DNA from 2 places in the Paenibacillus canaveralius genome. Region 2 is predicted to be linked to the other one. Evidence: riboswitches for the same ligand, from Rfam matches in the RefSeq annotation. Region 2 holds a riboswitch; the other holds the start of a gene.

What was found. A riboswitch is a leader RNA that binds a small molecule or an ion and turns the genes downstream of it on or off. The one in region 2 is predicted to bind FMN.
Region 1: linked by a shared signal. The riboswitch ahead of ribD (bifunctional diaminohydroxyphosphoribosylaminopyrimidine deaminase/5-amino-6-(5-phosphoribosylamino)uracil reductase RibD) and the one ahead of ABC395_RS11540 (DMT family transporter) in region 2 are both predicted to bind FMN.

What each region holds. Positions count from the first base shown of each region.
Region 1 covers NZ_JBDFMM010000001.1:1,867,918-1,872,451, reverse strand. The annotation lists gene ABC395_RS08775 (bifunctional 3,4-dihydroxy-2-butanone-4-phosphate synthase/GTP cyclohydrolase II) at 1-259, opposite strand, end outside; gene ribE (riboflavin synthase) at 299-967, opposite strand; gene ribD (bifunctional diaminohydroxyphosphoribosylaminopyrimidine deaminase/5-amino-6-(5-phosphoribosylamino)uracil reductase RibD) at 952-2,088, opposite strand; FMN riboswitch at 2,588-2,769, opposite strand; gene ABC395_RS08760 (hypothetical protein) at 3,103-3,366, shown strand; gene ABC395_RS08755 (peptidylprolyl isomerase) at 3,415-3,846, opposite strand; gene lysA (diaminopimelate decarboxylase) at 4,018-4,534, opposite strand, start outside.
Region 2 covers NZ_JBDFMM010000001.1:2,496,202-2,500,735, reverse strand. The annotation lists gene ABC395_RS11545 (DUF1835 domain-containing protein) at 1-14, opposite strand, end outside; gene ABC395_RS11540 (DMT family transporter) at 217-1,215, opposite strand; FMN riboswitch at 1,341-1,486, opposite strand; gene ABC395_RS11535 (macro domain-containing protein) at 1,802-2,248, opposite strand; gene ABC395_RS11530 (SUKH-4 family immunity protein) at 3,205-3,786, opposite strand; gene ABC395_RS11525 (OsmC family protein) at 4,246-4,534, shown strand, end outside.

The DNA of each region.
Region 1 (4,534 bases), 630 kb from region 2:
GATAATCCGTATTGCGGCTTACCATGGGAGGCAGATCCAGTTCCTGCGCCCGTTCTTCCGTGATCGGAGCGCAGACGAGTCCGCGGCCTTCCTTGATCATGAAATTGATGACCTCGGGCGTCGTTTTATCGGCCAAGGCTATGAAATCGCCTTCGTTCTCTCGGTCCTCATCGTCCACGACGATAATGACCTTCCCTGCGGCCAGATCGCCGACCGCTTCTTCGATGGAATGAAACGAGTACGTGTCTCTCTCTGTCATTTTGTTCCCTCCTTCAAAAAAATATCGGTGAACTTACCTTCACAAAAATCCGTTCTCCGCCAAAAATTTCTCGGTCAGTCCGTCCTGTCCGGCGCGGGAATGTATCCCCCCGCCCGTACCCGTGCGGAGCAGCTTTTCAATATATTTCCCAAGCACGTCACATTCGATGTTCACGCCGTCCCCGGGCTGTTTATCCTGAAGAACCGTTTGGGCCAGCGTATGCGGAATGATCGATACCGCAAACGTGCTGTCCGTCACATCCGTAAGCGTAAGCGAGATGCCGTCGATCGTAATGGAGCCGCCCGCGATCATGTAGCGCAGGATAGCGGGATCATCCGGCTCCAGCCTGTAGACGACCGCATTCTCCTCCGGCGTTCTGGCCCGGATCCGGGCCGTGCCGTCCACGTGTCCCTGCACGATATGGCCGCCGAAACGGCCGTTCGCCGGCATCGCCCGTTCCAGATTGACGCGTGCTCCCGTCTGGAGCGCGGCCAGGTTCGTTTTGCGGTACGTCTCCGGCATGACGTCGACGGAAAAGGTTTCCTTGTCATAAGCGACGACGGTCAGACAGACGCCGTTGACGGCTATGCTGTCGCCGAGGTTCACATCTTCCAGCACTAGGCGCGCGCCGAGGGTCAGGACCATCGCCTGCCCCTGCTTGTGTATCCGGCGCATGACGCCGATTTCTTCGATTAATCCGGTAAACATGATGAAGCCTCCTCCTCGGCGTACTGCGGGTAACCCGTGAGACAGACGTCTTCGCCGACGGTGTCGACGGTCATCCGCGCGAGCCGGATCGCCTCGCTCATGCGGCCGAATCCGGCGAAAGACGCGTTGTCCGGCGCCTCCGGCCCGCCGCCGATCCATTTCGGGGCGAAAAACAGCACCGCCTTGTCCACCAGGCGGTTTTCCAGCATCGCCCCGCTGAGCCGTCCTCCGCCTTCCAGGAGGACGGAGGGCACCTCCCGCTCGCCAAGCAGCTGCATCGCGAGCGGGAGATCGACGTGCGGGCCGCCGCACGCCAGCACTTCGGCGCCGAGCGCCTCAAGCGCTTCGCGCTTGGCCGGATCGGCGCCGGCTGTGGTCAGGATGAGCGTCGGCCGCTCATCCTGACGCCGCAGCACCCGCGCGGACAGCGGCGTCCTGAGCTGCGAATCGACCACGATTCGCAGCGGGTGGAGCGCCGGCACGCTCAGCCGGGTGGTCAGCTCGGGATCGTCGGCAAGCACCGTGCCGATCCCGACCATGATCGCGGCGTGGCGGTGCCGCATCGCGTGAACAAGCTCGCGGGCTGGCGCCCCGGTGATCCACTTGCTGTCGCCGGTTTTGGCGGCGATCTTGCCGTCGAGCGTGCTCGCGGATTTCATCGTGACGAAAGGCAGCCTCGTCACGATGAACTTGTTGAACGCCTCATTCAAGGCGTTCGCCTCGTCCGCGAGCAGCCCGGCCTCGACAGCGATGCCCCGGCTCCGCAGTCTCGCGATTCCCGATCCCGCCACCAGCGGGTTCGGGTCTACGGCAGCGACGACGACGCGGCGGATGCCGCTTTCGATGAGCCGGTCGCTGCACGGAGGCGTCTTGCCATAGTGGCTGCACGGCTCCAGCGTGACGTAAGCCGTGGCGCCTTCGGCTTCGACGCCGGCCATCTGCAGCGCGTGCACTTCGGCGTGGCCTTCGCCCCGCTTCAGATGGGCGCCCATGCCGACAATGCGGCCGTCTTTAACGACGACGCAGCCGACGACGGGATTGATGCCCGTCTGGCCGAGCGCAGCCTGGGCCATTTGCAGCGCCACGCGCATATAAGTTTCGTCCTGCAGAGGTTGAAGCATGATCGTTCTCCTTTCTTGCCGGGAAAGGCCCGGGACAGGCTCTTCCTTGCCCTATTCGTCAAGCTTGCCGGCTTGCCGCCTGCGTTTAGTCTTAGTTTCTCCCGCTTGATCCAAAATGTTGAACCTGAAAAAGCCCCTGTCCGTTTCGGACAAGGGCGTTGGTTGGAATAGCAAGAACGTGCGTGAAGCCAGTCTGCGGGCACAAAAAAGTACCTCCGGGCCCTGGGGGACCGGTTACGAAAATTCTCCGGCAGGTATGCCAAAGAAGCGTGCTTCTGCCTGACATTCGTGTTATGCGGAAAAATGCCATCGGCATCAACGGCAGTGGAAAAAAGCGCAAGCCAAGGCCCTGCGGACCCGCTGTCTTTTATGCCGCTGCGTATGAACTCCGGAACTTTCTAGCACAAATAAGCCGGCCGGAAAAGGGCAGCGTATGTACTTAAACAAGCTCTTTCCGCGCGAATGCAGGTAAAGCTTCGTATGCAGACTGAATCGTTTCGTTCTCCTTCTCCCATCCAGACTTTAACTGTCGGTCTCGGACTCTCACCAAGTCAGCCGGATTGTCCCGCGTCGGAACGCTTAAAATCAGACAAGCCGGGTCACGGACTGAACTGCAGACCGGATAACCGGTACTGCGGCAACACCGCCGGTAGGGACTTCCACCCCGCCCCGAAGGATTGATTCAATCTTATTCGATTGTTGACTGAATAGTACCATTGTCATTTCCAAAATGCAAGTGTCAAGTTGACTAGTCCGCTCGGAAAACGGTATAAGAACACCCCCTGCCGGGAATGGCTGAATAAGAACGGTCATAGTGATATCGCTCGGAATGGGAAGTTGAGATTGATCAGGGAATGATTCTTGTTTGCCGTATCACAACGGAACTTGAAGCGGAGAGGCGAGCGGTCGGTCCTTCGGGACATGCTGATCATGCGGAATAGACAGCTCATCCGATTGTTCCTGCCGTTCCGACTTTTCCGGGCGATCAACTTTTACGGAGGGAAAGCGAATACAATGCACCGGTACACAGATTTTTCCTTACATGATTTGAATGCGGCCCGAAATATGACGAAGATCGGTTTTGCAGAGCTATGCCGCTGCGAAAATCGCGCGATTCCTGTTATCGTTCGCGGACGTGTCCTCCCCGAGGGATTAAAGGCAAGCGGGTGGGACAAAGCCCGGCTCTGGCATCAACTCGATCTAGCCGGCGTGGATTCCCTGCTGGATGTCGCGTACGCGGAAATACGCCGCGACGCCCTGATTATAAAAAGCCCCTGACCGGCCGCTATATTTCAGCGGTTGATCAGGGGCTTTCGGGTTCAATTCTTACACTTCGACGATTTCGACTTTCTCCATCGTGTCGCGGCCTTTGAACGCATCCACGTATTCCATGCCTTTGGTTACTTTGCCGAAAACCGTGTGCTGGCCGTCAAGATGAGGCTGCGGCTGGTAGCAGATGTAGAACTGGCTGCCACCCGTATTGCGGCCGGCGTGGGCCATTGCAAGCGTTCCGCGCTCATGCTTGTTCGGGTTGATTTCGCAGTCGATCGTGTATCCGGGACCGCCTGTACCGGTGCCTTGCGGGCAGCCGCCTTGGGCTACGAAGCCCGGGATGACGCGGTGGAAATTAAGTCCGTTGTAGAAACCGGAATTAGCCAGCTTCTCGAAGTTTGCCACCGTATTGGGGGCATCCTTTTCAAAAAGGTCGATCAGCACTTCGCCGCCGCCTGCCATCGTAATTTTCGCTTGTTTTGCCATGTGGGACACTCTCCTTTTATGTATCGGTTCCTGCTTGGATTGCGGGGTACATGATTGTGAAGCAATCTCTCTCATTGTACTCCATATTGAATGGATGTACAAATAAACAAGCCGGAGGGCAGCCCTCCGGCTTGCTGGCCGTTCCGGGAGGGTTTCCCGGATATCGGGACTTCAGCGGACCGGCTGAATTTGTTTCATCCGTTCCGGCACGACGTCGTTGCGGACCAGATCTTCATACGTTTCCCGTTTGACCGCAACGTCGGCCGTTCCGTCCTTTACGAAAACGACGGCAGGTCTGCGGATCCGGTTGTAGTTGCTGGCCATGGAGTAATTGTAGGCTCCCGTACTGGCAACGGCCAGAATATCTCCCGACTGCACAAGAGGAAGCTCCACGTCCCAGATCAGCATATCGCCGCTTTCGCAGCACTTGCCCGCGATGGATACCGTCTCCTGTGAAGCCTCCGAAGCCCGGTTCGCCAGCATCGCTTCATACTGGGACTGGTACAGGGCCGGACGCGGATTATCCGTCATGCCACCGTCTACAGAAACATACTTACGAACACCGGGAATGTCCTTGTTCGTTCCTACGGTGTATAGAGTCGTTCCGGCATCGCCGACGATGCTCCGGCCCGGTTCGATCCAAATCTCCGGCATCGGATAAGATACGGCCTCGAAGCGGGTTTTGACC
Region 2 (4,534 bases):
TTCGTTCTTTGCAAGTGATACACCTCGTTTATAAGGATCAGTTATGTTAAATAATGGTACCCGCTTGTTTCAGCATAGCATCCTTCCGCAAATCCGGCTATACCACCGAATGCGTCTGCCTTCATTCCGCTGGCCTTGGGCCAAATAGGAAGGATCTTCTCCTAAGCGGACACAAAAAAAGACTGCCTTATCGGCAGTCTTTTTAACGCGCTGCAATTACACGGTCGAGGCGTCGAGCTTCTCTTTGGCAGCGGACGCGGTGTCTTTGCTTTCGGGAGTGCGTCCCATAAACCACAGCGTGGACCAGATCAGAAGGAAGCCTACCAGCTGCCCGATTGTCAGGGCCTGATCGAATACGAGCCAGTTGATTAGGACACCTACGGCCGGGAAAGACAATTCCGCGATTGTCGCGAGAAACGCCTTTGTCGAGGACAACCCTTTATAGTACAGCAGCATGCTGATCAGTCCCGGGAAAAACGCCTGGAACAGCATGTTCACGATGATAAGTGCCCATTCGCCCGTTCCTTTGTGAAGCTGCCAGGCATCCCCGCTCGCCATGAGAACGATAAACAGCAGCGGAATGGCCAGTAAAAACCGGAGCGAAGTTACGATCGGGAAATCGAGATTTTTTTGCAGCAAATATTTGCCCATGACCGTTGATCCCCCCCAGAGAATCGCGGCCAGTATCGACAGCAGACAGCTCATGGTGCCCAGATCTTTGAGGCCCAGCGACGGGGATTGAAACCCGAACGTCAGCAAATAGGTGCCTGCGAGGGCGAATACGATATATTTAAAAAAGCGGGCCGGCAATGCTTCTTTCAGCAGTACGCGTGCCAGGGTAATCGCGAATAAGGGCTGAAGCTTTTGTAAAAGCAGAACGGCATTCGCACTTCCGTGGGCAAACGCCGACGTGAACAAAATCGTGGCGATTGCCGAACCGCCCCAGGAAATGAACAGCAGCGCGCCGATGACAGCCAGCGTCAGTTTCCCGGTCAACTGTTCACGGTATCTTATCAGGACCGGAAGCGCGTAGCAGGCGAGCAGCAGATGTTCGATGAACACGATCTGTGCCGAGGTTAAGCTTTTCAGCAGCAGGATGCGGAAAAGCGGATCGAGTCCCCAAAGCGTGGCGCCCAGCGCGACATACCAGATGCCGTTGATCCCTTTTCCCTTCGTTAAAGCGGACTTTCCGTTGAGACCTAAAGCATTTTCCAATTCAAAAACCCCCTGTGGAATGTTTTGAATTGAACCTTCTGAAAAGAGACGATGCCCCCGCTGGAAATTCAACGGGGGCATCGACAAACAGACTTCATTAAAATGTATATTTTAATGAAGCTGCTTTTCACCTTCTCCCATCCGGACTTTACCGTCGGCCTTGGAGTCGCACCAAGTCAGTCCCGGCCATAACAGCCGGGAGTCGCGGGCTTAAGGTACTTGCGTACCCATCACCGCCGGTTGGGACTTTCACCCTACCCCGAAGGTTCAATATTCAATTTCGTATGTCCTTTTGATGACCTTTGGTAGTCGTTTCGTTGCTGAAACCCTTGATATTACTGGATTTTTGGCAAATCTCCGTTACAGTTGATGACCTGCGTTGCCTCAGATATCATCTGATTTCCGGACAAAATCCTGCCGAAATCCTACCAGAATCCTACCGAAATCCTGCCAAATTTTTACCGTAGGACACTTAACTGTAATTGAAATATTAACACTCTAAAATAAAAAAAGCAAGGGGTTTATGCTCTGCTTTCTTTGCTTTCTAAGCAACTGAAAAGCGCATTTCCCGATACTTTTCCTACTTTCATTCGAACTTATATAGTGCCACATCGTAATCAATGAAAACTTCCTCAATGATTTGTTCTACAATATCCCAATCCCCACCAGCCAATCCGCATCCAATATTGTAGGGCAGAGCAATCGACTGTTCTGACTTCATCGCCAAAGACTTTAATTCATTTAATGCACCACGCAATGCAACATAGTCTGTATGTCTTTTTTGAACTCCATATCCGTATTGTCCAAACAAATTAGCAATGCATTTTTTATTCTTTGTTGAAACGATCTGACAGCGACCTAGTAACTCTCCTTTGTTGCTGCATGCTAGTTTATATTGCTTAAAAGCCTCTGGATAGTCACGCTTAATTAATTTAGCCAGTCCCGCTCCCATAACCCCCATACAATTTACCTGATGGCCAATAATATCTTCAGTAGCCTCCATTAAATTTCCCTGGACAATCTTTACGCTCATATCCTTACTCCTCTCATAGTTACCTCGGCAAAATCAAAAAATCATGGCCCAGTTTTAACCCTGATTTTGTAATTTTGTTTTGGGATTTCTAACTCCAATTCTTCAGCCAGAGTTGGCAAAGAGTTGTAATGTGTATGTGCGGTCAATAAACATTTCATCGATACTACACGATCAACCAAATCGCTGTATTGCTGAAGTAGGTTTGACCGCATCGAAAAGTATACTAGTGGGTTTCTTCTTAGAAGATATATTGCTCTTCTTTTATAGGCGAACATTCGTTTGTATTATTCATTATACACCAAACACACGTTCTATAATCAAGTGGTAATTGGTTCCTTGAAAATATTTTTTATCAACCTTTTTATTATGAAAGTGAGGCTAAAAATAGCTCACATTAAAAGCTTCTTGATTAATTAGTTTTCATATTTTGTTTCTTTTTATCATGTAAAATACAGATTTTTATATTATTTCGCACCATATAAAATTTGGCCAAATTGCCCATGACATTGGTATTCATATATAGTAGATTTGTTGTATACCAAATGATGATAGTTGTTATTAATTAATGTGAAATATAGTTCTAATATTGGAATCTCTTCAACAATCTACCTTAATTTCAGCAAGTGCAGTGAATAAGGGAACTTATGTATAGAATTTGTATCTGGAACAAGTTCACTTATCGATGATTATGGTGTTATTAGACGTCTTTGATTAATGTATATAATTTGTTTGAAGATTAAACACGGTGCATATTAATATCATTCCGACCGTCGTTAACTAATAATGTTTTAAAGCTACTACTCAGTTGATACACTTACTCCAGTGCGTCAACATAATCAGTTTTGGTTCCAGAGTAACTCCGAACTCATTCTGAATGGCAACCCAAACTGCATAGTCTTCAAGCTTATTGTTTTTTAAAACCAAATGCTTTCTTCTCTGGTCCTGTCTTCTAAGTCCTATAACAATCCGTCTTCCAGTTGCTCAAGCACGCGGCTCCACCAATGGTCTTCGTCTGCCAGACTGGCCGCATCCTTCTCTTCAAACATAGCGCGCATCCTTGTCAACTCCGCCTTACGGTTGAAGATCGGCCGGTTCGGACGCTGCGCAACGATCTCGCCGCGTTGGAAGGCAACCAGCCGTTCGAGCATTTCCTCCGCGGTCCATATCGTCGGTTGATCATCTTCGGAGTGATTTGCTATAAAAGATCGGACGCAGGATAAGAATAACAGAAACAGATGGATATCTGAGTTAACGAATCCTGTTTGCCCGGAGGCTGGATGGAACGAACGTAGATGTCCTGAACCTTGAGCCAGCACCAAAATTGAGCTTTCCGGCTCCCATTCGTATCCGATGGGCAACAGTTTGCCTTCACCAACGTACACAAGCCCCATATCCGCGAACGATTGGAACCTAATGCCCAAGACGGCATCCTTGGATTTGATAAGAGGCAGCCCTTCCTTAAGCAAGAATTCCTCTAACTTTTCGGGCAAATTGGCGGATCTAACGAGATCCGGATCGTAGAAAACAGCATTATTCAAAGCTCTATTCCCTCTCTTTTCCTATAAAATCCGTGTTTTATTTTATTTAAACATTTGCCCCGATAAGAAGCCGAATGCCATTTGGGCAACAGCCCCTGTAATCCAACTGTGTTTTCAAGCTTTTCAGAGTAAGCGGACAGACTGCGGTATCAAATTCTACGTAGGCAGCGTCAGTTTCTGCTGTGAATCCATCAAATTCGTACTAAGGACCACACAACAAAACATCTCCTTACTATGTATTATTTTATTTTACTGGTTTAATCAAGACGTTTTTTGCTTTTTATATGTTCGTTCAATTTAAGGAATAAAACTGCTATGCTCGATTCTGCTTTTACTCCCATAAAAGTAACATTTATTGTATGATTGCATTCAAAACAACACTATAAAACAGGGCACATCATAGGTCGGAAATATATGGTATTATTATCTTGAATCTATTTAATCAAAGGAGTGAGTAAAATAGCTACTACAACATTTAAGGCGTCAGCACACTTGCAAGAAGGTGTTGTTGTAAAAGTAAGTTCAAGAAGTTTTGAGTTTACTATTGACGAACCCAAAAGTCTGGGAGGAACGGATACTGGAATGAATCCAGTTGAAGCGCTTCTAGGTTCGTTAGGTGCATGTCAGTCAATAGTAGCACGAGTGTATGCGAAAAAGTTTGATATCAATCTTGATGACTTTCGAGTTGAGGTCGAAGGGGATCTGGATTTGGATGGATTCTTTAAAAAATCCGATGTGCGTCCAGGTT